3 regions of the Arthrobacter monumenti genome follow, and region 1 is predicted to be linked to each of the others. Evidence: riboswitches for the same ligand, from Rfam matches in the RefSeq annotation. Region 1 holds a riboswitch; each other region holds the start of a gene.
The links. Region 1 has a riboswitch for cyclic di-AMP ahead of ACX80B_RS15265 (M23 family metallopeptidase). Riboswitches for the same ligand answer to the same signal wherever they lie in the genome.

Region 1 (9,956 bases):
CCACTGGTTGGTGCGGGGAATGCTCAGGCCTGCCTGGGCGTAGGCCCACTGCACGAAACCGGAGCAGTCCCAGCCGGCGCTCGGGCTGGTTCCGCCGTAGACGTATGGGTTGCCGACTCCGGCGTAGGCCGCGCCGGCAACGCTCGAGTTACCGGCCGAAACGGCTGCAGCGGGATCGGGCTTGGGCTCAGGCTTGGGAGCCTCTTCCACCACGGGTTCCGCAACAGGAGCAGGCGCTTCGACGTCGATGGCGGCGGCTGGTTCTGCGGTTTCGGTGGACTGGACGCTCACCTCGACGGGGGCGGCGGGAGCTGCCGGAGCGGCTTCGGAAGTGACGGAGGCACGCTCGAAGGAAATCCTGGCATCGGCCGGGACGCTGACGTCCACGGTCTCCGGCTGGGCTGCGGTGACAGCGGTGAAGGCGTTCGCTTCGCGCTCGGCGCCGGAAGCCTGCGCCGGCACTCCAACGGTCAGGACCAGACCCGAAGCTGCGGCGATAACGGCTGCCTGGCGGCCCATGGATCCGGCGTTGGATGACACTGCCTGCGAGATTACCGCAAGCGGATTACTGCGCACCCGGGCAGCACGATGGCGGCCCAAAGTAGAGCTTGAAGACACGTCTGTAGCCTCTCCCATAGCCTGCGGGGTGAGCTGTCGGATTCGGATGGGAGTCACCCGGCCGCACGGCATCAAGGGAAAAATTCCTCGTGACGCCGGTACGGCTTAACCCCTAGGACTTCTTGCGAAGCCCGATAATGGTTCCCCCGCCTCTGCCAGACGAATAAGTTGCGAATGGACCTTGGCACAGTGGCAGAGTTAGGCAATCTGTCCAAGGGTGCCAAACCCCTCTGGAAATTGGCACGAGTAAGACGGTACCCCAGTTCGAGATCGATGTCACGCTGAGGTCACGGGGAGGTGTCATTTCGATACATCCCGGTAACGGCTGCCCTCAGGTCGGCCGGGAGTAACCGCTGGTCAGAGGGCGGATACCGTGGCAGGAGTGGGCTAAAAAAATAAATCGGACATTATCTCCGTGTCGGCGCATCCCGGGCATGTTGCGCCTTAAAGCCGAATGCACCGCCGGACAAATCCGACGGTGCATTCGAGAAGGTTCCGGCGGACCGGTTCCTGCCTGTGAAGGCTGTCTTACATGGTGTAGAAGCCCATCACCGACATGGCGCTAACGTCATGGACGAGAGTGCCCTGGCTCGGGTTCAAAGCGCTGACCATCTTGCCGCCACCGATGTAGATGCCGACGTGGCTTCCACCGTTCTGGACGACAACGTCACCCGGCTGCGGGTTGCTGGTCGGCGTCATGGAGTGCCACTGGTAGGTACGCGGCAGGTCAATGCCGTTCTGGGCGTAGACCCACTGAACGAAGCCTGAGCAGTCCCAGCCGGCGCTCGGGCTGGTGCCACCGTAGACGTACGGCGAACCAACCATGGACTGGGCGGTGCCGGCGATTCCTGCGGTGGAGACGGACGCTCCAAGCGCCTGAACCCCTCCGCTGGAGGCCGTGCTCAATCCGGTGGTGTTATCCGGTGCGGCCGGAGCCGGCGCCGGCGCAGGGGCCGGAGCGGGAGCAGGTGCCGGTGCCGGAGCAGCCGCCTGGGCGGGTGCCGGAGCAGGTGCAGGTGCCGGAGCCGGGTTGCCCGCCAGCTTAATAGTATCGCCCGGGTAAATGACGGAGTTCCATCCGAGGCCGTTGAGCGAGAAGACTGTCTGCAGGCTGACGTTATTGGCTGCAGCGATCTTTCCCAGCGTGTCACCGGACTTCACGGTGTAGGAGCCCGAGGTGGAAGCGCTGGTGGAAGCCACTGCCGAACCTGAGAACTCAATGCTGTCGCCGGGATAGATGACCGAGTTTGCACCGAGTCCGTTCAGCGAGAACAGTGACTCAACGCTGACGTCATGCTGAGCGGCGATTTCGCTGAGCGTGTCGCCCGACTTGACGGTGTGCTCAGCGGCATTTGCCGGAACGGCAAGGCCGAACATCATGCCGGATGCGGCAGCAACCACTGCTACCGGACGGCCGATGGCGCCTGCATTGGAGGAGACCGCTTTGGAAACGGACTTCATGGGGCTGACCGGAGTCGCGCGGTGGCGAGCAAGGTTAGGATTTTTGGACACGTTGATTGCCTCTCCCAATGCCTACGGAGTTAGCTGTCGGGTTCGGATGGGAGCCACCCGGACGTATAGGCGCACTACAACGTGCACGCTACCTATGCGTCTTAACCCCAAGGACTTCTGACGAAGCCCGCTATTTGGTTCCCCCGCCCCTGTCAGATGCTGTTGCGAACGGACCTTGCGACAGTGACAGGGTTAGGCAATCTGTCCAAGGGCGCCGACGCTACTGGAAGCCGGCACGCGGATCAGCCTACATCACGGAACGGTAACTTGTCACACTTCGGTCACGACACGCCGATTCGCGGCGTTTCGCCCCACCGCGGTGCTATGCGCTCCGCCCGGTTACAGCCATCCAAGTGGGTCGACAGTCTGCCCGTTGACCACGACTTCAAAATGCAGGTGACACCCGGTGGACGCTCCGGTGGTACCGCTCACTCCGACGGTCTGCCCGCGGGAAACGGACTGGCCAGCGGAGACAGCAATAGAGGAGAGATGGTTATAGGTGGTTTCGAGTCCACCGCCGTGGTCGACGACGATGCGGTTACCGCCGCCGAAGGGGTGCCAACCCGCTTCCTTGACGACGCCCTCGGCTGCCGCGGCAACCTCAGTACCGCAGGCAATGCCGAAGTCCTGGCCGGTATGCATTTCCCCGGCAAAACCGGTGATTGGACTTGTCCGGTAACCAAAACTGGAGGTCATATTCGAAGCTGGTACGGGCATGTCGAGGCTTCCCTCGGAAGCGGCCGGTTCGGCTTCGCCTGCGGCCGCGGTCATCACGCTGGCCAGTTTTTTCTCGGGATCAAAACTGCTGGTGACATCGGAACGGACGAAGGAAACGGTGGCGTTGTCGGAAGCCTTTACCGTGGATACTCCATTCGAATCCGGCGATGTGGTTGCGGCAGCGGATGCCGTCAGTGTCTTCTGTGCTCTCTGCGCTTCTGCCGGCTCACCGGCGGCGGTCACTGTCGCCGTCGGAACCGCCACTGCCATTGCCAGCCCGGAAGCGGCGACGACGATGGCCGCCTTCTGCCCCACGCCACCCATGGCCTGGGTGGCCGCCAAAGAGATTTGTCCCAGCTGGTTCCGGTTGCGCCGTGCAGCGCGATGGGCATCCCTAGGGCGCGACTCCACAACGGAAGCGGACGCGCGGCGGCGCCCGTGTAGCTTATGCCTCGACAAAGCTGTTCCTCTCGTACCGGCCTGCGGAGTTAGCTGTCGGATTCGAGTCTGAGAGCGACTCGGCCCGCGCTAAACGCACAGCCCAGTACCGCCTTGCGGTTCAGGATGCGCGTTCTGCCGGGCTTCACCCCAAGATGCACCTGCTGATTCCAGCTGGAATCCGCAGTTCTGCACCGATTGGTGGGTCCCCCGCCCCTGCCGTAATGATTGGAAGCTGATCCGCCGGCAGGGTTCGGCATACAGATCAGCTGACGCTTTACGGATCAGCGCCAGTGATCAACTATAGGGCTTCAAATCCGAAAGAGACACTTCCGTTATTGAGTGTTGTGGATAACAATCCGTCAGGACATGGAGACGAAAATGTGCGCGGCGACTTCAGGAGGGAGTTCCAGTGCACCCTCGATTCCCGGCACGCGCACGGAGATGTAGTCGCCGGCCCGCTGCAGGGTGATTTCGGCACCCGGGTGCAGGCCGCCGTCGTCGAGTTGCCCCAAGAGTTCCGGCTCCACCTGGATGGGCTCGGAGAGCCGGCAGATGACCACCTTGGACTCCGGCGTATAGCGCGGCATGGCGTCCAACAGGGTGATGACACCATCCGAAAACGCGCCGGCCGTTTGCCCGCCGAGGGCCTCGAGACCCGGAATGGGATTGCCGTACGGAGACTCGGTGGGCCGCTCGAGTAAGTCGTAGAGCCGCCGTTCAACCCGCTCACTCATGACGTGCTCCCAGCGACAGGCCTCATCGTGGACATAGGCCCAGTCCAGACCGATCACGTCAAAGAGAAGTCGTTCGGCGAGCCGGTGTTTGCGCATGACGCCGACGGCGCGGCCGCGGCCCTGTTCGGTTAGCTCAAGGTGGCGGTCGCCGGTCACGACCACCAGGCCGTCGCGTTCCATCCGGCCGATCGTTTGGGAGACAGTGGGGCCGGAATGGCGGAGGCGTTCGGCGATGCGGGCACGCAAGGCGATGATGCCCTCTTCCTCCAGCTCAAGGATGGTCCGCAGATACATTTCGGTAGTATCGATCAGATCGGTCACAGAGGGCTCCTTGGACGCTGCCAGAAAAAAGACTTGCCCCCTACATTAGCTTATTTGGACAGAGTACAGATAATTGCGCGAACAGTGTGGATGCGGCGGGGGCGGCCGCAATAACACTGTCACGGTTTAGCCGCCGTTGCCGCCGTGGGGCAGAATAATCAGACAACATCACCGCCAGGCGCAGGTCTGCGCCGTGCCCCAACATCCTGGAGTCTTCGACGTGAACGAGACCACGAACTTGAACATCCCGCGTGATTTGCTGCCTAAGGACGGCCGCTTCGGTGCGGGACCGTCGAAGGTCCGCACGGAGCAGATCCAGGCCCTGTCAGAGGCCGGAAGCACACTGCTGGGAACCTCGCACCGGCAGGCTCCGGTAAAGAATCTGGTCGGCAGCGTCCGCGAAGGCATCAGCCAACTGTTTCAGGCGCCGGACGGCTACGAGGTGATTCTCGGCGTCGGCGGTTCAACTGCTTTTTGGGATGCCGCCAGCTTCGGTTTAGTGGAGAAAAAGGCGCAGCACCTGTCCTTCGGCGAGTTCGGGTCCAAGTTTGCCGCCGCGACGGACAAGGCCCCGTTCCTCGATCCTTCCTCGATCATCGAGTCCGCCCCGGGAACCCGTCCGGTTCCGCAGGCCGGGGCCGGCGTAGACGTCTACGCCTGGCCGCAGAATGAAACCTCGACGGGTGTCGCCGCTCCGGTGCACCGCGTCGACGGCGCCGACAACGGCTCGCTGGTGCTGATCGACGCGACGTCCGCCGCCGGCGGGCTGGATGTCGATGTCAGCCAGTCCGATGTGTATTACTTCGCACCGCAGAAGAATTTCGCCTCCGACGGCGGCCTGTGGCTCGGACTGTTCTCGCCCGCCGCGCTGGACCGGGCTGCGAAAATTACCGCGGATGGACGATGGGTTCCGGACTTCCTGAACCTGTCCACCGCCATCGACAATTCACTGAAGAACCAGACCTACAACACGCCCTCGATTGGCACGCTGGTGACGCTTGATGCGCAACTGGAATGGCTGAACGGCAATGGCGGTCTGGCTTTCGCATCCGAGCGCACGGCCGATTCGGCGGCGCGGTTGTACAACTGGGCGGAGAATTCACCGTCAGCCAGCCCATTCGTGGCCGACCCTGCCGACCGGTCCAATGTGATCGTCACGATTGATTTCGACGACACGGTTGACGCTGGCGCCGTCGCCAAGGTGCTTCGGGCCAACGGCGTCGTCGATGTTGAACCGTACCGGAAGCTGGGGCGGAACCAACTGCGCGTGGCCACGTTCGTGGCGATCGAGCCCGACGACGTCTCCGCGCTGATCAACTGCATCGACTATGTGATCGAGAACCTGCGCTAACGGCCCCAGAAAACCGGCAGGAACCTAACTGCCGTCGTAGGAAATATGCAGTTTCCGGGATGCCGAGCGGTCGAAATGGATCCGCAGGTGTTTGGTGCGGGTGATCCAGACCAGCCCGACGGCGGCTGCCACCAGTCCTGATGCCGCAGCAACGCCGAGCGCCCATCTCGGTCCGAGGACATCGGCGACGACGCCAACAATAGGAGCGCCGATCGGTGTGCCGCCCATGAAGATGGCCATGTACACCGCCATCACGCGGCCGCGCATGACCGGATCCGTCGTCGTCTGAACGTAGGCGTTGGCGCTTGTCATCAGGGTCAGCGCGAAGAGGCCGACGGGGATCAGGGCGATGGCAAAGACCCAATAGTTCGGGGCCAGTGCCGCGAGTCCGCAGGCCAGACCGAAGGCTCCCGCAGCGCCGAAAATGAACCGCAGCCGGGGCCTGTCCCGCCGTGCCGCCATCAGCGAACCGACGACCGATCCGACGGCCATGACCGAGGAGAGCAGGCCGAAAGCGTCCGCCCCTTCGCCGAATTCGGTCCGCGCCATCGCGGCGATGAACAGGGCGAAATTGAGGCCGAACGTGCCGACGATGAAGATCGCGGTCAGCACCACGATCAGGTCGGGCCGGTAGCGGATGTAGCGGAACCCCTCCCGGATGCGGCCTTTGCCTTTGGGTGACTTCGGCAGCTTCCGCAGGGACGCCGAGCGGATCTTCAACAGGGCCGTAATCATGGCCAGGAAGGTGAACACATTGATGATGAACACCCAGCCTGGTCCAACCGCCGCCGTCAGCAGACCTGCGATCGCCGGGCCGAACATCCGCGCCCCGTTAAAGGAGGCGCTGTTCAGGGCGACGGCGTTGGACAGGTAGTCGTCGCGGACCAACTCAGAGACGAAAGTCGTGCGGGCAGGTGCATCGATCGCCGCAACGAGTCCGAGCGCCAGCGCAAACCCGTAGACGTGCCACAGTTCGGCGGCGCCGGTGATTACCAACAGCCCGAGGGCCAGCGCCAGGAAGGCCATCGAGGACTGTGTTATCAGGACGAGTTTCTTGCGGCTGAACGTGTCGGCGATCAAGCCCGACCAGGGAACCAGCAACAGCTGCGGGCCGAGCTGTAGTGCCATCACGATTCCCAGTGCCGACGCGTTCTGGTCGGTCAGTATGTCGTACACCAGCCAGTCCTGGGCTGTGCGCTGCATCCAGGTGCCGATGTTCGACACCAGGGCGCCGATGAACCAGATGCGGTAATTGAGGATGTGGAGGGAGCGGAACATGGCTGTCCGTACCCTCCTCTTCCGTCAGCCGCAGCGCCCCGGCGGGGGCAGTGCCGCCCTCAAGGACCGGCGTGCTGCGTCAGTTATTTATCTGCAGATTGGCTCTCTTGTTTATTGTTGGCGTCCTCTTGGGCCTGGTCCGCCTCTGCCTGTTGTTTTTCCTCGGGCCGGATCCGCTTGGCCCACGGAACCCATTCCGGCGCCAGCACTGAACGTTCCGATGGCAGCAGGCCCACTTCGGAAACGGTGGCGACCTTGCCACGTGGCACCCGGGTCAAGACGGCGAACCACTGCCAGCCGTTATAACCGGGCAGGTACGACTCGAACAGGTGGGTCACGACGCGATCGTCTTCGGCCTTGACCCCGGCGTGTTCACCAATCTGGTCTTCCGGCGCGACTTCCAGCAATGCTTTACGTGCGACGTCGATGTCGGCGGCCAGCAGCGCGTCAAGTTTTGGCGCACGACGGCGTTTGGCCGGCTTGGCAGCTTCGGCTTCTGCATCCGAATGCTGCTCAGAGCCTTCCTTGGCTGTTGCCGTTCCGTCTTGGGCTTCAGTGCCACCGACGCCATCACCTTCAGCACCGTCGTCGCCCGTTGCAGGTACGCCGGCTTCCGCACTCTCTTCCGCGGCAGCCTCTTCAGCAGCCGCGGCGTCTTCTGCAGTCTGCACGGCGCGGGCGCGTTCGGCAGCTTCCGGATCGGCCGGTGTGTCCAACTCCACCGCTGCCAATTCCGGCTGCCCGGTTTCCTCCGCCGCTGCTTTCCTCGCTGACCTTCTCGCCACGAGTTTCTTAAGCGTCCAGATCATCCGCTACAGCACGCAGCAGTGAGGCGACCTTATTGGCCACCTTCTTTTCCGGATACCGTCCCTTGCGGAGGCCGTTGGACACGCCATCCAGCAACTTGATCAAGTCCTCGGTAATGAGCGCCATGTCGTCGGCAGGCTTGCGGTGAGCCCGCACCACCGACGGCGGCGTATCAAGAATCCGCGCCGACAACGCCTGGGCTCCCTTGCGGCCGGCGGCTACACCGAACTCCATCCGGGTGCCTGCTTTGACCTCGGACACGCCTGCCGGCAGGGCCGAAGCGTGAAGGAAGACCTCTTCACCGTCTTCTGCCTGCAGGAACCCGAAGCCTTTCTCCGTGTCGTACCACTTAACCTTGCCGATGGGCACTTGAAACCTCTTCGCTACTCATAAGTTTGTGTACCTATAGGTTATCCCGGCGTGTCCAATCGGCTGTGTTGTTTCACATACAGCGAAGACCGCGCCGCATTCCCACGTTCCGTCTTGATACTTTTTAACCATGATGCCCGCTTCCAGTCCGAACCTGCCCGGAGACAACGCCGGCGGCTCCTCTCCCGCGCTGCTCACCGCCGTCGCCCTTGCCGCCGTGTCTGTCCTTTGCCTTGCGATCGTGGTGGCTATCAATCTCAGCGGTGGTACGGCCTGGGCGGTTTTCTCCTGGATCCCGATGATCGGCCTGCCCATCGCCTTCATCCTGATGCTGGCTCTCATCATTTCCGCCGTCCGGAACCGCCGCCAGGGCTGATCCACCGCAGCTTCTGCACAAGCGGGCAGAACGGGCCGCCCGTATCGGGGTAACGTTAATCTGATGTCCTCTATCCGTGCGTTGGCCGCAGATTTGACGGGCCGCAGTGATGATTCGCTGCGGACGCTTTTCGCCGCCCGGCCGGATCTGATCTCCCCGCCGGTGCCGGATTTCGCCGCCTTGGCCGCCCGGGCCTCCACCCGCGTCAGTGTGCAGCGGGCTCTGGAGAATCTCACACTCCCCCAGACCCGCGTGCTGGAAGCCGTCCATCTGGTCACCGACGAGGACACCGGTGTCACGACCTCGGCGGCAGGGCTCAAGCCGGTGATGGCCGGTTCCAACCAAAAGGTCCTCGAAAGCATCCTCGGTGAGCTTCACGACCTCGCCCTGATCCACCGGGCCGAACCAGACGGCAAGTCGCGCAAGCGTTTCTACCTGCCGGTTTCCAGTCTCAAGGACGTCGTCGGCCCGTATCCGCTCGGGCTGGGCCGCAGCTTTCAGGGCCTCGCCTCGAGCCAACCATCCTTCGGCCAGCACATCGTCGAACTCGCGGGCGAACTGCGCCAATATGGTTACCCGGTCGGGCCGGCGGCAACCTCGAACGAAGCTGCCGATGCCCTGCAGGATTGGGTGTGCAATCCGGCGCATTGGGACTCTCTGATGGCCGAAGCTCCCGAGCAGACGGCCGACCTGCTCGCCAAGTTCCGCCGCGCCGCCGTCGGAGCCGTCCCCGATGCATCGCGCCGGGTTTCGGTCCTGGCCCAGCCCGACGACGCCGGCCCCCTCCAATGGTTGCTGGCCCGTGGACTGCTGGTTCCTCTCGATGCCGAACATGTGGAACTTCCCCGCCCGGTCGGCCAAGCCGCGAGGGGACACGTCCTGGTGGATAATCTGCAGCTTCAACCCCGCCCCGCCGAGCTGTCCACCGTGAGCGCCGCCCGCCGGGACAACGCCGCCTTCGCGTCAGCGGCCGAGGTGCTTCGGGTCGTGGCGGAACTGCTCGGGCAGCTGGAGGACCACCCGCTGGCAACCCTCCGTTCGGGCGGGATCGGCGTCCGCGAGATCCGGCGGCTCAGCGAGCGGCTCCGGATCGAGGAGCGCGAGGCCGCCATGACGCTGGAACTGGCCTCGATGGCGGCACTGATCGATCTGGATCCTGATACCTCACAGTGGATGGCAGGCACTCATGCGGCCGAGTGGATGGGCCTCCCCCGGGCCGAACAGTGGACGCAACTGCTCACCGGCTGGCTGGTGGCCGGACGGGCGCCATCATTAGTCGGCGAGCCGCTGCCGACCGGCGCCGTGATCAACCCACTGGCCGCCGAAGCCGCCCGAGCCGAGGCGCCGATCGTCCGCCGTCGCACGCTGGAGGTACTGTCTGAACTGACGGCTGAAGCCGATAGCGGTGGAAGTCCCCCGGTCCTCGACGAGG
Region 2 (9,956 bases), on a different contig from region 1:
CGGCGGCAAGTGAAAGGAAGGCACTAATGGTCAAGAAACTCTCAGAACTTGGACTCAGGAGCGAGCACGCCTACACGGCGGCGTTTGTTTCAATCGCATTGTCGTTTTTGTCCTGGGTCGCAAGTTTGAACAAGGAAAGCAAAGGCATCGACCGAGCCGATCGCTGGGGCATCTTTGTCGGCGAGTGGGCCCCGACCTTTTTCGGACTTGGCTTGGCTCTGCGCGGCTACGAAAAGAAGTAGACCGAGGCGTAAATCACATAGCGGTAGGCGCGTGCATCTGCAGGCAGAGCCGGGCTACGGCAGTGGGATCTGTGTACATTACCGCATGTGGTTCGCCGGCAACGCGGTCTATGCGGCCGTCTATGCAGGAACCGGCTAATTTCTGGAGCCAGCGTTCCGGAGCCACCGGATCCCTCGCTCCGGCCACCAGCAACAGCGGCATCCCGAGGGCTGCGATATTCTCTTCGGTCGGGTACGACAGCAGCGCCGGCATCGTGTTGGCGAACCACTGTGGACCGCAGCGGAGGTAGTCAAAGGCCACGACGAGTTGCGACTTAAGTGATGCGCGGGCGGAATTACGCATCAAACGTAAAGCTTGAGCACCAAGGGTGCGCTCGCCTTCTTCGGCTGTGGGGCCTAACAGTACAACGGCGGCCGCGGCATCATGTTGCTGCCGTGCCATTTCGGCAGTCACCTGTGCGCCCATGGAATGGCCGACAAGTATCGCGGGCCCTATTTGTAGAGCTTTCAAGGCCTTGACGGCAACACTGGCGAAATCTGCGATATCGAAGGCCCGGTTCGGTGTGGGAGTACTCCCAAAGCCGGGAAGATCCAGAATGTGTACCGTTCCCTTCTTCGCAAGCATGCGCGCCAAGGGCAGAAAGTACCGGTGCGAGGCACCTATTCCATGCACCAGCACGAAAGCCGGTCCTTTCGTCCCACCGGAATGGATATTCATCCGTACGCCATCAACGTCAATGGATCGTTTGGTGAATTTCGATTTCAGCATAGTCTCCTTGTTGGTTGTCTGCTGCAGCGATGAATTGATCAATGAGCAGTGGCTCCCTGGGTTCGTGGCCGTACGGTGACCAGTATCCGTTGCAGGGTCATGGCGATGGTGGCTGCGGCGCTCATGGAGGCGGGGCCGGCGGTGCGGTGTTCGTCGATTCCGTTGAAGAGCGCTTCGATGCTGGTCTCTGCCCGGTCGGTGGGCTCCTGTCCTTCGTCCTTGTTCTCCCAGATCGTCAGCATGTCCGCCACCGCAAGGATGGCCTCGCTCAGAGGTGGACACAACTCGGTGGGAAGCTCCACTGGGAACGGTTTGCCCCAGACTGCTCCGGCGAGGACTTCGGTCAGGTCGCGGATGTGGAAGGTTACATTCTCGAGGGCAGCCAGATCCGCATAGTCTGCGTCCAGGTCCCTGTTGTGGATGCGTGCGCGCGGGTTGCCTTTCCGGCTGTCGTCGGCGATGTGGATGGTTTCCCGGACTTCCGCCGCCGTGCCCGCGAGAGCCTCGTTCTGGGTTGCCCAGTCCTCCCGCTCCGGCGGCCAGTTCTCGGTCAACGCTGTGCCGACGTCGTTAAGGTGGCGGGCGAGGCTCCTGCGGAAATGTGAGAACTTTTGGACCGCTGAATCGAATGTCAGGGGAGGCAGGACGAGGAGGTTGATCAGCAGCCCCACGGCGACACCGACGGTCATCTGCACGAGGTAGCCGATCGAATACTGGCTGGCGTCCTGCCCGCCGACGATCAGCACAAACAGGGCTGCGATCGGCAGGTATTCCTGGCCGGGAGCACCGAGCCACCGCATCCCGCCGATCAGGACGCCGGCGGCCACCACGAGTGAGATGGTCAGGAAGTTTGGTGCCCCGAAGGCCAGCACGATCGCAGCGAGCAGGATTCCGATGGCGAGTCCGCCGAGGATCTGCAGGCCGTACTTGGCCGAGCCTTTGAGTGTCGAATGCATGCTGAGCAGTGCACCGAGGGGGGCGTAGTAGGGATAGTCGTCGGCGACGCCCGGCATGTAGGGTGCAACCACCCAGGCGATGCCGACTGCGAGCGCGGCCTTGAAAGCCAACAATAGTTTGTGGCTCATCATGGGTGGCTTTAACGAAATGGCGATGCGCTGCCATAGGCGGTTCGCGGCGATGTGAGATGGCTCCGGTTCGTCCAGTGCAGGTTAGGACCGGGGCTTGATCCGCTTCGTAAGCCTACTTGCTGTTTCCGCGCGGTGCGAAATCGGGCCTGCCGTCAAGCAGATCGATAATGACGTCCAGGCCTTCAGTGAGCTGAAGATCGCTGGGAGCACCGTAACCGATGACCAGACCGTTCTCAGGCTCGCGGTCGGCGTAATAGGCGTCCAGTGTGGCCATTCGGATTCCCCGGCGAAGAGCCTCATCGGCCAGCTGAACGGCGTCCCTCCCGCGAAAACGCAGGATCGCGTGAAGTCCACCGTCGAGGGCGCCGAGGCGAAGGTCTGAACCGCCACCCAGGCGTTCCAGAAGGAGCGCCCTGCGGTGTGCGTACTCGCGCCGCGCCCGGGCGATGTGCCGTGAAAGACCTCCGGCCTGGATGTAGTGGGCAAGGGCCGACTGCATGATCCCGGGAACCGGTGTATCCAGTCCTTCACGCATGGCTTTCAGCGCGCGCCCTGATTCCCCGCCGACCACGAGGTAGCCGCACCGCAGCCAAGGACTGAGGGACTTGGAGAAGGAACCCAACAGCGCAACATCAGCCTTGGATGGAAGTGAAGCAACGGCGGGCAAGGGCATCCTGTGATGGCGGAATTCGCTGTCATAGTCGTCTTCGAGGACGAGCACGCCATGTTCGGTTGCCCAGTTCAGAAGATCCAGCCGCTCCTGGACAGGCATCCTGCCGCCGAGCGGGTACTGGTGGCTCGGGGTGATCAGCACGGCGTCCGGCATCCGTTCAAGGGTGGCCAGCTGGGAGGCTCTCAGCCCGTCTTCATCGACAGGCACTGTTTCCAACATGGCACCGGCCGCGGTCATCACCCGCCTTGCCGTTGGATAGCCAGGGTCCTCGACGAGTATCCGGGGGTGCTCTCTGCGGCGCCGGAGGGTGGCAACGGCCAGCTGCAAGGCGTCGCTTGTTCCGGCCGTAATGATGACATCATCCGGTCCGACGGCGAGTCCCCTGGACACGGCCAAATGTCCGGCGACTGCCTGGCGCAGGGAATCGGTGCCAAGGGGTGGAGGCAGCTGCGTGGGTCTTTGTTCGGAAACCGCCTTGCGCCAGGCGGCATGCCACTCGCGGTTCTTGAACGGCCTGCCCGACGGACGTCCCGGTGTGAGATCGATGATCGGCCCGCTGTCCTGGATGTGCGGGACAGGATGTTCCTTGAGGGCAGGATGTTGAACGTCCGGGCGGATCACCACCCTGGTCCCGCCGGCCCCGTGACTCTCCAGGAATCCCTCGCCGGCCAATTGCTCAAACGCGCGGACCACAACGCCGCGTGAAATACCGAGCTCAGCGGCCATCCTGCGTGTTGCCGGAAGCGTGTGGTCCGGCTGGAGCACCCCGCCGAGGATGGCCTTGCGAAGCTGGTCAGCCAGTTGAGCGGCCAGTGGAGCCGGGCCATCCCTGTCCAGTGTGACCGGAAGCTCGATCTCGCCCAAATGGACCTCCCAATGTGATCATTCTTGGACCTAGTGTAGGACCAAGAACCCTGCCAACATAAAAACCGGAATCAAATGCCATGCAGCTGCTCCGCCTTATGCGGCCTGCAGCCGGATGAAAGAAGGGTTTATGTTCGACGGACTCTGTGCCTTTCCCCTTACGCCAATAGACGACGACCGTGTCGATTTGAAGGCCGTTGCTTCGTTGGTTTCGCGGGCTGCGGGAGCTGGCGTGAACTCCCTTGGCGTGCTCGGCTCCACCGGGAACTATGCCTACTTGTCCCGCGAAGAACGCCATGCCGTGCTGGAAGCCGCTGTCGATGCCGCTGACGGGGTCCCGGTCATTGCCGGCGTGGGTGCCGTGCGCACGCGCGATGTCCTTGCGCATGTTGAAGATGCCCAGGCAGCAGGGGCTGCCGGCTTGCTGCTGGCACCGGTGTCGTACCAACAATTGACAGAGGCAGAAGTGTTCAGCCTCTACGAGGGCGTCTCGGCGGCATCCTCCGTACCGATCGTCGTCTACGACAACCCGGGTACCACCGGGTTCACATTTTCGGATGAACTGTATTCGCGCGTTGCCGGCATTCCGGCGATCGCCTCCATCAAAATCCCGCCGCCCCAGCCGGGACAGGTTTCCGCACGCGTGAGGGAGCTGCGCTCCCTGTTGCCGGAACGTACTTCGATAGGGATCAGCGGCGACTCTGCAGCAGCTGAAGCGCTGCTTGCCGGCTGCGGCGTTTGGTACTCGGTGGTCGCAGGGGTGCTTCCCGGGCCGGCCAAGGTGATTGCTGATCATGCGTTGGCGGGCCGCGGTGATCTGGCACTGGAAGCGTCGACGAATCTGGAGCCGGTATGGTCGCTTTTCGGTATGTATGGGAGCTTGCGTGTAACCGCAGCAATTGCGGAGGAACTGGGTCTGACCCCCTTGCAAAGCCTGCCGCTGCCCCTTCAGGGATTGGACAGCGAGGGCCGCAGGAAAGTCGCGGATGCCATTCGCCGGTGCGGATTAGAGGGGTGAACCGTGCGCGGCGGGCTTGCCCGTTATGTCGTCGCAGCCACCTTGGCCCGCAGTGCGGACGGGGGAGCGGTGGTTGCCATCGTTCTGCTTGTGACGACGAGTGGGTCGCCCGGATGGCTGGCCGGCGTTCTTGGTGCGTGCATCACCGCTCCCCATCTGCTTGGACCCTTCATTGCCAGACGCCTTGATACCGCCCGCGACGGCCGGTCCGTGATTGCACTGGCCTGTATGGCCCACGGGGCGACGCTTGCGGCAGCTGTACTGCTGTTTCCGGTGACGTGGCCCGTCATCTCGGGCTTGGTGCTGATTGCTTCCGGGCTGGTTGGTCCACTGCTGACCGGTGGTATCAGCAGCCGGCTTCCGGCCATAGCGGGGCCGGGAAGATCGAGCCAGCGCCGGGCACAGGGCTGGGACGTCGCAACGTACGGTATTGGCGGCACGATCGGACCCTCACTTGTTGCCGCGGTTTCGGCCTGGTCCAGCCCGGCGGTGGCAGCGCTGATCCTGGCTGCGGCCACGTTTGCCGCAGCAGGAGTAATCAGGCTCCTGCCATATTCGCCGCCTGCTGCTGCCGCCTCGAAGGTTCCTCAGCCAGGACGCACACTGATAATGATGATCTCGACGGGTTCCTTGCGCAGGACACTTTATCTGACGGTTATTGTCGCCCTGTCGGTGGCGGTGCTGCCCATCACGGCCGTAGCCTCCACGGGCGGGTTCGCCGTCGAACCTGCTGCAGCAGGTGTCCTTGTCGCGGCCTACGGATTGGGTGGCCTGGCAGGTTCGGCAGGAGTGATGCTCCGGCCGATGCGGGCCGACGCCGACCGCCTGATGACGTGGCTTGCGACTGGAGTAGGGATAGGCCTGGCCGGAGCGGCATTTGCGGGAAGTTTCCCGGTCGCAGTGGCGGCCTACTCCCTGACGGGGATCATGAATTCGTATTTCTTCGCGGCAACCCTGGCTGCACGCAGCGAATATGCTCCGCCGGAGGCCCGGGGCCAAGTGTTCGTGTGGGTCGGAGCCCTGAAGATCACTGCCGGCTCGGCGGGGACCGCTTTGGCCGGTGCCGTCGTCCTGCAGGCCACCGAATTGCCCCTGTTTTTGGCAGTGGCCATCATTACTGCCGCCGTGGTTGCCTCGGTCCTCGACCGCCGGGTCGAGACTAAGGTACCGATCGGTGTTCAATAGAGGAATGACCCTCTCGTCCTACTTGGCTTTCTGCGGTTTGTGCGTCGTCCTGGCGGTGACGCCCGGTCCCGAGAGCCTGCTGGCCCTCCGGTACAGCCTCCGCCGGGTAACAGCAGGCCTGGCTGCATCCTGCGGTTCGGCTCTGGGCAATCTGATGTGGGCGGCTTTGGTCGGTATTGGGCTGGCGTCGCTGATTGAACAGTCTGCCGTTGCCTACCGGGTGCTGAAAATACTCGGTGGCTTGTATCTGATCTATCTCGGCATCCAGGCCTTCCGCGGGCCACGACCGGACAAGCTGCCGGCCGATGCCGGCAAGGAGGCGATCAGAAGTGCGGGTCTGCCGGCGTTTGGGGCCGGATTGCTCTCCTGCATGATGAATCCCAAGGTCGGGCTGTTTTACATCGCCATCGTGCCCCAGTTCCTGCCCCGGAACGGTTCGGTATTCGCCACCACCATGCTGCTCGGTGCGACGCTGGGCGCCATTATCCTGATCTACCTTGTCGTGCTGTGCCTGGTCGCGGCGAAGGCGAACGCCTGGCTTAACCGGCCCCGCGTGACCAGGAACCTGGAGCGTAGCTCTGGGGCGATTCTGGCGGCACTCGGCGTCGGAACGGCAGCGTCCGCCGTCGTCGAAACTTAGAACGCAGTCAGTGGTCAACGGTGCATTCGGGGCTTTCGACTGGGAGCCGAAAAAGCATACTTTTGTGATTGCTGGTAAAGATGTTTCAGATGTTACCGGAGTGGCGCATGGTGACAAGATGCACATTTGTGATGTACTGTCAGTTTTGCGTCGATTTCATCACAATCGATGTCCTTGATCAGAATGCCTAACTCTGCCACTAGATCAAGGTCCGTTCGCACTTCGTCCGGCAGGGGCGGGGAAACCGTAGGGACTCGCTACAAGTCCCAGGGGTGAAGACACGTCAGGCCACCATGGATTTTCACGGTGGAACCAACTGTGTCCGGGTGACTCCCATCCGAATCCGACAGCTAACCCCGCAGGCACAGGGAGAGGCTACATCTGTGTCCAAGCACGCACGCCACCGCGCGCCGGTGCGCATTAATACCGCCAAAGCACTTTCGTCGGCCGTGGCTTCCAACGCCGGCGCTGTCGGCCGACCTGCGGCCGTTCTCGCTGCATCATCGGGAATGCTGCTGACCATGGGCGCCACCGCCAACGCGGCCACCCACACCGTTGAGCGTGGCGATACGCTCAGCAAGATCGCCAACCAGCATGGTGTCAGCCTGAGCAACATCTTTTCGCTGAACGGTATGGGCTGGAATGACACCGTCATTTACCCGGGCGATCGCATCCAGTACTCGAAGAGCTCGCAGTCCGCGCCGTCGAGCAGCGTCTCCAACGGGGGCAGCACCGCGGCGAACAACACCTCAAGCGTTTCCGCCAAGACCCACACCGTTCAGTCCGGCGACAGCCTGGGCCGGATCGCGTCACGGTACGGCATCAGCCTGCAGACCGTGTTCCAGCTGAACAACATGGGCTGGGACACTGTCATCTACCCGGGCGATGTGATCCGGGTTTCCGGCAGCGCGCCCGCCTCCAACGGGGGAGCGGCGCAGTCGAACAATGACCGCCGCGTCAGCAACGTGTCCAACGATGTGCAGAAGCTGCCGTCCGCCTCCGGCCTGGCCGCCACGGCGCGGGCCTTCCAGGGTGTTCCCTATGTGTGGGCCGGCACGTCTCCGGCCGGCTGGGACTGCTCCGGCTTTGTGCAGTACGTCTACGCCCAGAACGGGATCGACCTGCCGCGCATCTACCAGTGGCACGCCATGGAGCGCACGTTCAATCCGAAGCCGGGCGACGTCGTCGTACAAAACGGCGGCGGCCACGTAGGCATCTACCTGGGTAATGGCAAGATGATCAGCGCCCTGAACCCGAGCCAGGGAACGATGATCCACAACGTCAATGCGATGCCGGTCGTCGGTTTCTACACCATGTAAAGACCCAGGCGCGGTCTGCTGGGGCCGTTCCTGACGATACAAGTGCGCCGCCGGAGATTCTCCAGCGGCGCACTTGTTTCACGGTGACTTGAGTAGTGGACATGGTTAAAAAGTGGGCGAGTGACGGGCGGTAGAGTGGATTTATCAAGATGATCAGGCAATGATCATTAATGTGTTCGACCAGCTGAACGCGGACTACTACGAGCAGGGTTCGGAGGCAACGCAAGATGCCGAAAGTCACTAAGGTGAACATCGCGGCTGCGCGGGCACAGCGGGACATACTCCGCCGAAGTGGGAAAGAAGTTCCGGAACGAGTCGAACACCTCGCTTCTTTATCGTACGTCCAGACACAGAAGGCGGAAGCGGGAGAAAAGGCGTCCGCCGATTCCGGTGGTGGTAGACGAGCCGGCACCACAAAGGGACGTACCGCCCAACGAGCGACCGCGGGCAGGCGCGCCGGAAGAACTTCCTCCACACGTTTTTAAATAGCCAAGTCCTCATAAGCGGGCAGTCGGATCTTCCCTCATCTGCAAACAACAAGTGCGCCGCCGGAGAGTCTCCAGCGGCGCACTTGTTTTATAGCTGTTGTCGGCTGCGGTGCAATGTAGCCGGCTGGTTTAGCCTTCGCAGTCCTTGCAGTAGACCATTCCGTCTTTTTCACGGGCGATCTGCGAGCGGTGGCGGACCAGGAAGCAGGACATGCAGGTGAACTCGTCCTTCTGGGCCGGAACAACCCGGACCAGCAGTTCTTCGCCGGACAGGTCTGCGCCGGGAAGCTCGAATTCTTCGGCTTCCTTGGCTTCATCGACGTCGACGGCGGAGGACTGGTTATCGCTCCGGTGTGCCTTCAGCTCCTCGAGGGACTGTGAGGCGGTGTCGTCGTCGGTCTGACGCGGTGCGTCGTAATCTGTTGCCATTTATATGGACACTCCAATTTCTTTATTTCTGAAGTAGTTCTGAGTGAACAACCGCAGCCTACGGTTTATTCGTTCCTGCGTCTTCCGCGGCTTGCCGTATGTCCAGTTCCTCGGCCAGCTCGTGAAAGCGTCCGTGGGTTTCGGGGTGTGGCCCTCCGCGGTAGATGTATTCCATGTCCATTTGCCGGGACACACGGCTGTTGAGGATGTGCAGATCATCGGTTGCCATCCCGGACAGATCCAGGGGGAAGGCCTCGCCGGGCTGCAGGTACGTACCTGAAGCGTCGGAACCTGATGGGACAAGCGCCTCCTCCATGGGGTTGTTGGCAGCACCGGCCCCGGCGGGCTGCGGACCTGCCGAGGGGGCGGAGCTCATCTGATCACTCATGCCGGAACCCCTTGCGGAGCCATAACAAGAACGACAGATTTGCCGGAAAAAAGTAGTGGGCCGGTGTCCATACGGACAGCCGTCTGCAGCGTAAGTTCCACGGGTTTACTCCCTTAGAAGTTTCCATGGCCACTGCTCAACCGCCAACAGAGTACATAAGGAATGCGCGCATGTAAAACGCGTGGCATGACAACGGGTGATCGTGTCGCCCAGCGCCCCGGGACAGCGTCCGGGGCACAGCAGGTTCAACCGTTGTTTCTGCGGCCGAAATACTTTCTCAAGGACCGGGAGGTGGGTCCGTCGGCCTTGAAACCAAGCAGGACGGTCCAGGCAATGCCGGCGGTGATGATCAGCAGCGCCACAACTCCAACCAGGGCAATTGAGAAGGTCATGGAAACCACTAGTGCGACTAAACCGATAACGACAGTGAGCAGTCCGAGCAGGACATGCTTGGTCGACCGGTTCGGGTTATCCCCGGAAGAGAGAGAGGCCGCGAACCGCGGATCCTCCTCCGCCAGGCGTTGTTCGAGTTCGGCGAGTTCCCGCCGCTCGCGCTCAGTCAGGGACATCAGCCTCGCCCCCGGTGGAACTGATAGGTGCTCATCGTCAACTCCGAAGAAGAAACTCATGGCCGACTGCTCGACCTCTAACTCTGATTATATGCGGCGCCGCGGGGTCCGCAAGGTTTGGCGGCCAGGATCACAACCGGCTCCCGGCGCTTGTCATGGAAGACATGCCGGAAGTCTGAATCCCCCTTCCTGTGGGCGGATGTTCAATCTCAAGGAACTTCCGGATCCCCGCGGCAACGTCCTCTGGCGCGGTGTGCTGAACACCATGGGCGTGGCCCGGTATT
Region 3 (9,956 bases), on a different contig from region 1:
TCCCGGAGTTTGGTGCCAACCGCGCCAGCCTGACGTGGAAGCGAATGGAATTCAACGCCATCCATGCCGGAGGCGGCTGGGCCAGAATGTGGGACGAAGGCGTTGGCGACGTCATCCTTCGGCGCCGGGAGTGGCTGCTCCGACGGGCCAATGAGATTCGCGCAGCCCTGCTCGACTAAGCGGCCGCTCGCGGCTGGAAGGACGCTAGTGGCAGCAGTCGCAGTCCGGGCCACAGCAGTCGTCCTGCTCGTCCGCTGAACCGGTGACGACGGAGGCGGGCATCGCGCAGCAGGCGTCGCCCTTCCAGGCGTTGATGCCTTCTTTCACCGCGATTCCGGCAATAACCAGTGCGGCAATTGGATCCGCCCAGGACCACCCGAACAGACTGTTGAGCAGCAGGCCGGCGAGCAAGACGCCCGACAAGTAGGCACACAGCAACGTCTGTTTGGAGTCCGCGACGGCGGATACCGACCCTAGTTCCCGGCCGGCCCGGCGCTGCAGCCAGGACAGGGTCGGCATGATCACCAGGCTGAGCCCGGCAATGACCAACCCTGCGGTGGAGTGTTCGGCCTGCCGCCCGGTCAGCAGCGACATCACGGCATTGAAACTGACGAACGCCGCCAGTCCGAAGAACGAGAACGCGATGATCCGCAGAGTGACCTTCTCGCGCGCTTCCGGGTCGGGACCGGCGAACTGCCAGGCCACGGCCGCCGCGGAGGAAACCTCGATCACCGAATCGAGGCCAAAGCCAATCAGGGCCGACGACGACGCTGCCGCTCCCGCCCATAGCGCCACCACCGCTTCGATCACGTTGTAGCTGATAGTCAGCGCGACAAAGATTCGAATCCGGCGGGCCAGCACCGAGCGGCGGCCACCTATCGTCGTCGTCGGGTTGGCAGTAGAAGTCATGAACAGCACTCCTCGGCAACATCAGCAGCACAGCAGGCCGGGTCAACCGACAGTACGACGCCGAGCAGGTCATGAATTGCGTGGCCCAACTTCTGATCAGCCAGCTCGTACTGGGTGCGCCGCCCTTCCGGCACGGCCACCACGAGCCCGCAACCGCGCAGACAGGCCAGGTGATTCGACACGCTTTGCCGTGAGACACCAAGCGCGCTTGCCAGTTCGGACGGGTATGCCGGCCCGCCGGCCAGCTCAAGCATGATCTTCGCCCTGGTCTCGTCCGAAAGGGCATAGCCGAAGCGGGCCAACACGGAAGCATTCATCACCAACGGCATACCACCAACCGTACACGTTTCGATGTACTGTTCCCACCCCATCCCGTTCCAAGCCAGCCCAGGTTGAGACTTGACAGTATACCCCCGGGGGGTATAGGTTCGACCCATAGCCACCGGAAGTCAGCGTCCCGGGCACAAAGCCCCATACGCCTCGAAGGTCATCACCGGTCCAACAGGACCGCTTCCAATATTCGTTTTCCATCCTTCCAGGAGCCAATCATGGAAAGCCACAGCAGAACTTCCGGCGCCAACCTCGCTGAGCACGAGGACACGGCCGCCCACGGTCAACATTCAGGCCACGGAATGGAGCATTCGAGCCACAGTGGCCATGGAGACCACGGTTCCCATGGTGGACACGGCGGGCATGGCGATCACGCGGCCCAGTTCCGCGAGCGGTTCTGGATAACGTTCGCGCTGTCCATTCCGGTCGTTTTCTTCAGCCCAATGTTTGCCCACCTGCTTGGGTACATGCCTCCGGAGTTTCCGGGATCCACTTGGATTCCACCCGTCCTCGGCTCCGTCATCTTCTTCTACGGCGGCCAGCCATTCCTGTCCGGCGGCATCAGCGAGCTGAAACGCCGCCAGCCGGGCATGATGCTGCTGATCTCGATGGCAATCACCGTGGCATTTATTGCCTCCCTGGTGACAAGCCTCGGCATCGGCGGATTCGATCTGGATTTCTGGTGGGAGCTGGCCCTGCTGGTGGCGATCATGCTGCTGGGGCACTGGATAGAAATGCGCGCCCTCGGTTCCGCACAAGGCGCACTCAATGCACTGGCGGAGCTGCTCCCGGATGAGGCGGACCGGGTCACCGATGACGGTACGGAAACTGTCAAAATCAGCGATCTGGCGATTGACGACGTCGTACTTGTCCGCCCGGGTGCCCGGCTGCCGGCGGACGGTGAGGTCGTTGACGGCCGTGCCGACGTCGACGAATCAATGATCACCGGAGAATCCAAAGCTGTTCCCCGCACCGTAGGCGATACGGTAGTGGCCGGAACCGTCGCCACCGACAACACCCTGCGGGTCAGGGTCACCGCCATCGGCGAAGACACGGCACTGGCCGGGATCCAGCGCCTCGTCGCCGAAGCGCAGTCCTCGTCCTCGCGGGCGCAGGCCCTGGCGGACAGGGCGGCGGCGTTCCTCTTCTACTTTGCAGCCATCGCCGGTGTCATCACCTTCATCGCCTGGAGCCTGCTCGGCAGCCCTGACGACGCCGTCATCCGTACCGTGACGGTGCTGGTCATCGCCTGTCCTCACGCCCTCGGGCTGGCGATTCCGCTGGTGATTGCGATCTCCACCGAGCGGGCCGCGAAGGCTGGCGTACTGATCAAGAACCGGATCGCGCTGGAGCGGATGCGCCGCATTGACGTCGTGCTCTTCGACAAGACCGGGACCCTGACCAAGGGCGAACCGGCCGTCACGGAAGTCGCGGCGAGCGGCGTCAGCGAGGAGGAGCTGCTGGCACTTGCGGCGGCGGCTGAATCCGACAGCGAGCACCCCGTGGCGCGGGCGATTGTGCGGGCCGCCGGCAAGCAGACCTATAAGGCCACGGACTTCTCCTCCATCACGGGCAAGGGAGTCCAGGCGCACGTGGACGGTGAGACCATCGCCGTCGGTGGCCCGGCGCTGCTGAAGGAGTTGGAAATTAGGGAGCCGGCCGAACTGGCCGGAACCACCTCCGGCTGGAAGGACCGGGGCGCCGCCAATCTGCACGTGATCCGCGGCGGCCAGATTATTGGCGCCGTCGCCCTGGAGGACGAGGTCCGGGAGGAATCCCGCCAAGCCGTCCAGGCGCTGCAGGAGCGGGGCATCAAGGTTGCCATGATCACCGGCGATGCCCAGCAGGTGGCGGACACAGTGGCGCGGAAACTCAACATTGACGAGGTCTTCGCCGAGGTGCTGCCCAAAGACAAGGACGCGAAAGTCACCGAGCTGCAGAAGCGCGGACTCAAGGTCGCCATGGTTGGAGACGGCGTGAACGACTCCCCCGCACTCGCGCGTGCCGAAGTCGGTATCGCGATCGGCGCCGGCACCGACGTAGCGATGGAATCCGCCGGCGTGGTCCTGGCGGGTAACGACCCGCGGGCTGTGCTGTCCATGGTGGAACTGTCCCGGGCGAGCTACCGGAAGATGTGGCAAAATCTCGTCTGGGCCACCGGCTACAACATTGTCGCCGTACCGCTTGCCGCCGGCGTGCTGGCCTTCGCCGGTTTTGTCCTCTCGCCCGCCGCAGGTGCGATCCTGATGTCGGCCTCCACCGTCGTCGTCGCCTTCAACGCACAGCTGTTGCGCAGGCTCCAGCTGGATCCCGAAAAGGTGTTGAATGGCTAAGTTCCGGACGTTGATACCGGCGTGGTTCCGCTCAGCTCCCTTGCTGCTGACGATGCTGGCCCTGATGACCGGCATCGTTGGCATGCATCTCTGGACCGGCAGTGAACGAAAACCATTATTAAAGGACAATCACTCATGAAACGCATTCCCCTTACCCTTGCCGCTGCCACCATCGTCGTCGCGCTGGCTGGCTGTGGCTCACCTTCGGACGACATGTCCGGCATGGAGCACGGCACTTCCGGAAGCAGCAGCTCTGCAAGCTCCTCGGCGATGGCCAGCCCACACTCCGGGCACGAACAATCGGCGCAGGATCAGCTGGATGGCGAACAACACAACGCAGCCGACGCCATGTTCGCCACCATGATGATTCCCCATCATGAGCAGGCAGTCATGATGAGCGGAATGATACTGGAAAAGGAGAGCATAAGCCCGGAAATCCGCGAGCTGGCCGGACAGATCAAGGCTGCCCAGGGGCCGGAGATCCAGCGGATGTCCAATTGGCTGAAAGCTTGGGACGAACCGGTTCCGGTCGGCGGCCACGGCATGGGCCACGATATGGGCGGGGACGGCAAGGCCATGGAAGGCATGCTCTCGGCAGAGCAGCTCGAGGAACTCGAAGCCGTCCAGGGGACCGAGGCGGAACGGCTGTTCCTGAAGCAGATGATCGAGCACCACAAGGGCGCCATCGCGATGGCCAAACAGGAAATCCAGCAGGGGTCGAACCCGGCGGCGGTGGAACTTGCGGAGGACATCGTTTCCGCCCAGAAGGCTGAGATCGGGAAGATGCAGCAGTTGCTCGAAACCCTCTAACCGGGTCTCGCTCCGCAAACTGAATAAGGGCTGGAATCTGAAAACTGATAAGCCTACTGTGGAACTGTGACGGCTGGCAGTTCGCCGTGCCGCCTCTTTCCTATCAGGGACGGGAGTAACAGTCGTGACCCACGTAAAAGAGATGCTGGATGCTTATCCAAAGGACCTCGGCGACATCAACCGGAAGAAGCTGACCAACTGCATTGCCGCCTGTTTTGAATGTGCCCAGACCTGCACCGCTTGCGCCGACGCCTGCCTCAGTGAAGACATGGTCGCTGAGATGGCGAAGTGCATCCGCACGAATCTGGATTGCTCGGACATCTGCCTGGCCACCGGGAAGGTGCTGTCGCGGCATACCGGCTATGACGCCAACATAACGCTTGCCGTCCTGGAGGCATGCCGCACGGCCTGCAAGGCTTGCGCCGACGAATGCGAGCAGCACAGCGGGAAGCAGGGCCACTGCAAATTCTGCGCCGAACAGTGCCGCCGCTGTGAAAAGGCTTGTGACAAGCTGATTTCCTCGCTGGGATAAAAGGAACCCTGATGATACCGCTGCTGATTTTGATTGGCGTTACCCTTTTGTTGCGCCTGCTGGGTTTCTTCGGCGTGAAACGGCTGCAGTCCTGGCATGTTAGCGTCCGCGGCGGGCTGGCGGCAATGTTCGCTGTGACCGGAGTATCGCACTTTGGTGAATTGCGTGAAGATTTCGTCGCGATGGTGCCTCCGGTGCTCCCCTTCCCGGAACTGCTGGTGACATTGACCGGCATTCTGGAACTGCTCGGGGCGGCCGGCCTGCTCTACCACCGGACGGCGCCTTGGGCAGCGGCGGGACTCGGCTGCCTGCTGGTGGCGATATTTCCGGCGAATGTTTATGCCGCCGTCGCAGATATTACGTTCGACGACGGTCCGGCTGCGGCGCTGCTGCCACGCTCTGTGGTGCAGCTGGTGTTCATTGCCGCCACAGTATTCGTGGTGTTGCCTTACATTGAGGACTTCCGCCATCGTCCCGGTGAACCTGCAGTGATCAAGTTACCGCCCACCCACTGAACCGTTAAGGGCGCTGAACCACTTGCCGGTCCGTTAGCGCCGTATGCCGGGCGCCACAAGGACATGGCCAACATTCGGCAGATCAGTACGCATGGCGAGGTCCACTCGTGACCGGATGTCCTCGTACTCCTGCAGGCTGGTTTCCTGTGACAGGAGAACCGACGCCGAAACCTGCAGTTGGTGGCCTGTCCAGCGCAGCCGGATGTGGTCCACGCCCTGGATCCCTTCGACAGCCCTGACGCTCCGCTCGGCCCGGTCCACCAGGTCCGGATCAACACCATCCAGAAGCCTGCGGCCGATATCGCGGGCCGTTCCCCAAAGGAGAACGACTATAGCGGCGGTAATGACCAGGCCGATGATGGGATCGGCCAGCGGGAAGCCGAGCCAGACTCCGATGACGCCAAGCACGACGGCCAGTGAGGTGAACCCGTCCGTCCGGGCATGGATCCCATCGGCGACCAAGGCTGCAGAACCGATGCGCCGGCCGATCCGGATCCGGTAGATGGCAACCAGTTCGTTACCGGCAAATCCGATCAAGCCCGCGGCGAGGACCCATCCGAGATTGGTCAGCGGCTGGGGATCGACCAGTCGGGCTATGGAGTGCCAGCCGGCGACGATGGCGGACAGTGCGATCATCGCGACGATGAACAGTCCGGCGAGGTCCTCCGCCCTTCCGTAGCCGTAGGTGTAACGGCGGTTGGCGGCACGGCGCCCGAGGATGAAGGCGATCCACAGCGGAACGGCGGTCAACGCGTCGGAGAAGTTATGCACCGTATCGGCGAGCAGCGCCACGGACCCACTGATGAAGACGACGATGAGCTGGAGCACCGCCGTCGCACCCAATCCCACCAAACTGATTTTGACGGCCCTGATGCCTTGACCGCTCGACTCCATGGCGTCGTCGATCGAGTCGCTGACGTCATGGCTGTGCGGAACGAAAAGACCGTGGAAAAAACCCTTCAGGCCGGTCGGATGCACGTGGTCATGTTCGTGCTCGTGATCGTGGACACGCTCGTTGGCGGGCAATCGATTCATGCTCCCACCGCCTGGTCGCCGTGATGATGCCGCGGAACGCCGCCCAGCGAATGCTCGGCCTGGAAGATCGCGTCGGTGACGAGTTTCCGGGCATGCTCGTTTTCCAGCCTGTAGAACACCCGTGTTCCCACCTGTCGGGTCGCGACCATCCTCGCCAGCCGGAGTTTAGCCAGGTGCTGGGACACGGCTGCAGACGGTTTTTCGACGATGTCGGCGAGATGATTCACCGACAACTCCTCATCGCGCAACGCAAGAATAATGCGGACCCGGGTTGCATCGGCAAGCATCGAGAAAACCTCGACGGCCAGCTCAACGTACTGACTATCGACGTCGGCGCCGCATACCTGCTTATCTGCATCCATATGCAGATAATGACACAACCGGGTGATTACCTCAATACGTGCCGACATACGAAAGCGGCCCCCGCCGTCGTCGTAATGACTGCGGAGACCGCTTCGCTGCCAGTGCGGCAGCCGGGTTTTGTTACAGGAAGCCGAGAGGGTTTACCGTCTGGCCGCCCTCGACCACCTCGAAGTGCAGGTGGCAACCGGTGGAGGCGCCGGTCGAACCGACATTGCCTACGGACTCGCCCGCCTTAACTGACTCGCCCGCGCTAACCTTGATCGCCGCCATGTGGTTGTAGGTCGTCTTCAGACCGTCGTCGTGCTTGACCGTGACGCGGTTGCCGCCACCATACGGGTGCCAACCGGCCTGGACGACCTTGCCGTCAGCTGAACTCTTGACCGGGGTGCCGCAAGTCGCGGCGTAGTCCTGGCCGGAATGGAACTCGCTGGCAGCACCGGTGATGGGGCTGACGCGGTAGCCGAAGGACGATGTCGGCTTGAGGTACGCCAGCGGGGCCCCCAGGTCCTCGGACTTGGAAGAGGACTTCTGCTTTTCGTCCTTCTTCGCCTTTTCCTTGTCGGAATCCTTGCCCGCCAACGTGGATCCGGAAGCCTTGTCGTCAGAACCGCTCGAGGCCGGCTTCACGCTGGAACCCTTTTCCTCGTCGTCGTCCGCCATAGCTCCAGGTTTGAGGCTGTTCGGTGTGAAGTCGAGGCTTGCACCTGTCGAAGCGGTGACGGAACTGGCGACGCTCGAAACTGCTTCCAGCTGATCCTGACTTGCCTGCGATTGGGCCTGGGGAAAGGTAACCGCGGCGATCATGCCGGTTACGGCGAGCGCCAAGGCGCCCTTATGGACCCAGGATTGCGAAGACTTAGGTGCTGCTGATGCCGCGCTATGGCGGCCGGGCTGCCCCGAACGGCTGCTGGGAGCTGATTCGGACATAGGGGAAGTTGCGGGATCCGCTGCGCGGCGGCCCGCTGATTTATTGCGAAACAAAAAGGTCCTCTCAGACACCTGTGAAGTTAGCTGTCGGATTCGAGTTGAGACCAAACTCGGCCCTGCGCGGCAGCGGTCAGCTGTAGAAAGCCAAACCGATTGCGATGCCGCTGGCGGGCTTAACCCCAAGGCAGTCAGACTGCCGATGGTGGTTCCTCCACCCCTGTCATCAATACGAACGGAACTGGTCCGCTGACAGGATTCGGTGGACGGACCAGGGGCGCCGGACAAAAACGGCGATAGACAAGACTAAACAGATGAAAGTCGTAGTTACAATTTCGTTACCCGGTTTGTGGCGAGTCTCACGGCACAGGAGGCGTGTCGAAACAGGAGATTTTCCGGAACAGGCCATAGGTGGGCGTCTAGTTAGTTGTTCCCGTAGTGGTAGGTCAGTCTTGTCCGCCGCGGTTGTCCGGGTTGGTTTCGTCGCGGTTGTCCCAGCCGGCGCTGTCGCCGTCGCTCCAGCCGTCTCCGTCGTAGCCATCCCAGCTGTCCCGATCAGTTCCGTCCGTCGACTCCGGGCTGGAGGTGGTGGGTTCCGGACTCGGTTCCACGGTTTTCAGGCTGGTGCTTGAGGGCTCGGGGGTGGAGGTGGTGGTCGGAGCCGGGTTCGGACTAGCGGTGGTCGGCGCCGGGCTCGGACTGGAGGTGGTCGGCGCCGGGCTCGGACCAGTGGGCTCCGGGCTGGGGCTGGTGGGCTCCGGGCTGGGGCTGGTGGGCTCCGCCGTCGATGCCTGCGATGTCCCGGCAGCCTCGGCAGGAGCCGTCGCCTGCGAAGATTCGCCACTCTCAGTGGGAGCGGCAGCCGGCGTAGTTTCAGCACTCCCGCTGGGGGTCGCAGCCGCAGTAGTCCCGTCACCCTTAGCGCTGGCCGGAGCCGGCGTCGCTTCCGTCTGTGTTTCTGAGCCAGAGGCCGAGGCCGACGCATCACCCGGGGTACTGTTCTGCGCCTCGATGCCGTCGCCATCGGACTCATCCGACGATACTGGACCGCTTGGCTCCGCTGGTTCCGGTGCTGGTGCTCCGGCTGAATCCAGCGCCGCCTGCGTAGTTAAATCGCCTACCGGCCGTTGCGTGGATTGAAATTCTGCAGTACTTCCCCCTGCGGCCTTCAAACTGCCTGCGGCCGGGGCATTGCCAGCAGCACCGCTGGCGACGACGCTTCCGGAACCATCGGCAGCAACAATGTTGTCGGCGCCGGAGTTGCCGTTGATGACAGTGCCGTCATTGCTGGCGAAAAGCGCTTCGCCGCTGCTGGCCTTGCTGGCGAAGAGTCCGTCACCGGAGCCGCCGTCAACCTCATCCCCGCCGAGGTAGCCGTGGATGACAGCGTCGGTGGTCAGCCAATCGGAATGGAAAGTTACATTTGCTGCGGTGGAGGCGGTGGGCGATTCGCCGACGTTCTGTGCCTGCGTCGTTCCATCGGCTGTTGGCGGCTGAATCTGCGATAGCGCGACGGCGACGACGATGCCGGTCACGGCGAGCGCAAGTGAGCCGTTGCGGACCCACGGGCTGGTTCCAGCCGCGGCGGGAACCGGCGCGGCTGCCCAGCGATGTCCAGGCAGTGGGGAGTGGTTGGAGCGCGGAACGAATGCCGCGCGTGCGGAGGAAGTGCCGGGAGCAGCCGCACGGCGGCCGGTGGGTTTACTGCGCATCAAACTGGTCCTCTCTCAAACACCTGCGAAGTTAGCTGTCGGATTCGGGTCGAGGAGACCCGGCCGCTGCGGCGGCGGTACGGCCGAACGGTGGCCGTACCGGTTGCGATGCCACTGCGGCTTCACCCCCAGGCAGTTGCGATGCTGCCGCTGGTGGTTCCTCCGCCCCTGCCATAACTATGAACGGGACCGGTCCGCTGACAGGGTTCGGTGTACGGACCGGCTGCACCCCTACAGGCGGTGCTGCCCCAGACTAAGCAGAAACGCTGCGAAGTTACAATTTCGTTATGCTTATCCACATACCCCTTGGGGGTACTTGACCTATACCCTGTGGGGGTATACCGTGAAAGAAGCATCAGCGAAAGAGGACACCATGAGCGCCACTGACCAAAGCCCTGCCGAAACCTTCACCGAGGCGGAATTGGACAGCCATGCAGGCATCAACCCCGTCACCGGGGACGCCCAGGAAAATCACGGTTACACGTCGGACAAA

Region 2: linked by a shared signal. The riboswitch ahead of ACX80B_RS01095 (C40 family peptidase) and the one ahead of ACX80B_RS15265 (M23 family metallopeptidase) in region 1 are both predicted to bind cyclic di-AMP.
Region 3: linked by a shared signal. The riboswitch ahead of ACX80B_RS04935 (M23 family metallopeptidase) and the one ahead of ACX80B_RS15265 (M23 family metallopeptidase) in region 1 are both predicted to bind cyclic di-AMP.

The regions. Positions count from the first base shown of each region.
Region 1 covers NZ_JBTNCY010000010.1:39,316-49,271, forward strand. The annotation lists gene ACX80B_RS15255 (C40 family peptidase) at 1-618, opposite strand, end outside; cyclic di-AMP (ydaO/yuaA leader) riboswitch at 623-815, opposite strand; gene ACX80B_RS15260 (C40 family peptidase) at 1,147-2,079, opposite strand; cyclic di-AMP (ydaO/yuaA leader) riboswitch at 2,139-2,329, opposite strand; gene ACX80B_RS15265 (M23 family metallopeptidase) at 2,470-3,258, opposite strand; cyclic di-AMP (ydaO/yuaA leader) riboswitch at 3,310-3,554, opposite strand; gene ACX80B_RS15270 (metal-dependent transcriptional regulator) at 3,648-4,343, opposite strand; gene serC (phosphoserine transaminase) at 4,564-5,694, shown strand; gene ACX80B_RS15280 (MFS transporter) at 5,719-6,972, opposite strand; gene ACX80B_RS15285 (DUF3027 domain-containing protein) at 7,056-7,757, opposite strand; gene ACX80B_RS15290 (cold-shock protein) at 7,765-8,148, opposite strand; gene ACX80B_RS15295 (hypothetical protein) at 8,279-8,524, shown strand; gene ACX80B_RS15300 (helicase-associated domain-containing protein) at 8,588-9,956, shown strand, end outside.
Region 2 covers NZ_JBTNCY010000001.1:229,727-239,682, reverse strand. The annotation lists gene ACX80B_RS01130 (hypothetical protein) at 27-242, shown strand; gene ACX80B_RS01125 (alpha/beta fold hydrolase) at 256-1,011, opposite strand; gene ACX80B_RS01120 (FUSC family protein) at 1,050-2,096, opposite strand; gene pdxR (MocR-like pyridoxine biosynthesis transcription factor PdxR) at 2,212-3,636, opposite strand; gene ACX80B_RS01110 (dihydrodipicolinate synthase family protein) at 3,767-4,654, shown strand; gene ACX80B_RS01105 (MFS transporter) at 4,658-5,839, shown strand; gene ACX80B_RS01100 (LysE family translocator) at 5,844-6,479, shown strand; cyclic di-AMP (ydaO/yuaA leader) riboswitch at 6,654-6,858, shown strand; gene ACX80B_RS01095 (C40 family peptidase) at 6,863-7,798, shown strand; gene ACX80B_RS01090 (DUF4193 domain-containing protein) at 8,416-8,715, opposite strand; gene ACX80B_RS01085 (hypothetical protein) at 8,774-9,103, opposite strand; gene ACX80B_RS01080 (DUF3040 domain-containing protein) at 9,349-9,732, opposite strand; gene ACX80B_RS01075 (alpha/beta fold hydrolase) at 9,803-9,956, opposite strand, start outside.
Region 3 covers NZ_JBTNCY010000003.1:37,926-47,881, forward strand. The annotation lists gene ACX80B_RS04890 (phosphotransferase) at 1-179, shown strand, start outside; gene ACX80B_RS04895 (cation transporter) at 205-909, opposite strand; gene ACX80B_RS04900 (ArsR/SmtB family transcription factor) at 906-1,238, opposite strand; gene ACX80B_RS04905 (copper-translocating P-type ATPase) at 1,458-3,572, shown strand; gene ACX80B_RS04910 (DUF305 domain-containing protein) at 3,708-4,382, shown strand; gene ACX80B_RS04915 (four-helix bundle copper-binding protein) at 4,507-4,914, shown strand; gene ACX80B_RS04920 (DoxX family protein) at 4,926-5,429, shown strand; gene ACX80B_RS04925 (cation diffusion facilitator family transporter) at 5,463-6,464, opposite strand; gene ACX80B_RS04930 (ArsR/SmtB family transcription factor) at 6,461-6,826, opposite strand; gene ACX80B_RS04935 (M23 family metallopeptidase) at 6,948-7,754, opposite strand; cyclic di-AMP (ydaO/yuaA leader) riboswitch at 7,809-8,008, opposite strand; gene ACX80B_RS04940 (hypothetical protein) at 8,198-9,463, opposite strand; cyclic di-AMP (ydaO/yuaA leader) riboswitch at 9,469-9,668, opposite strand; gene ACX80B_RS04945 (metal-sensitive transcriptional regulator) at 9,837-9,956, shown strand, end outside.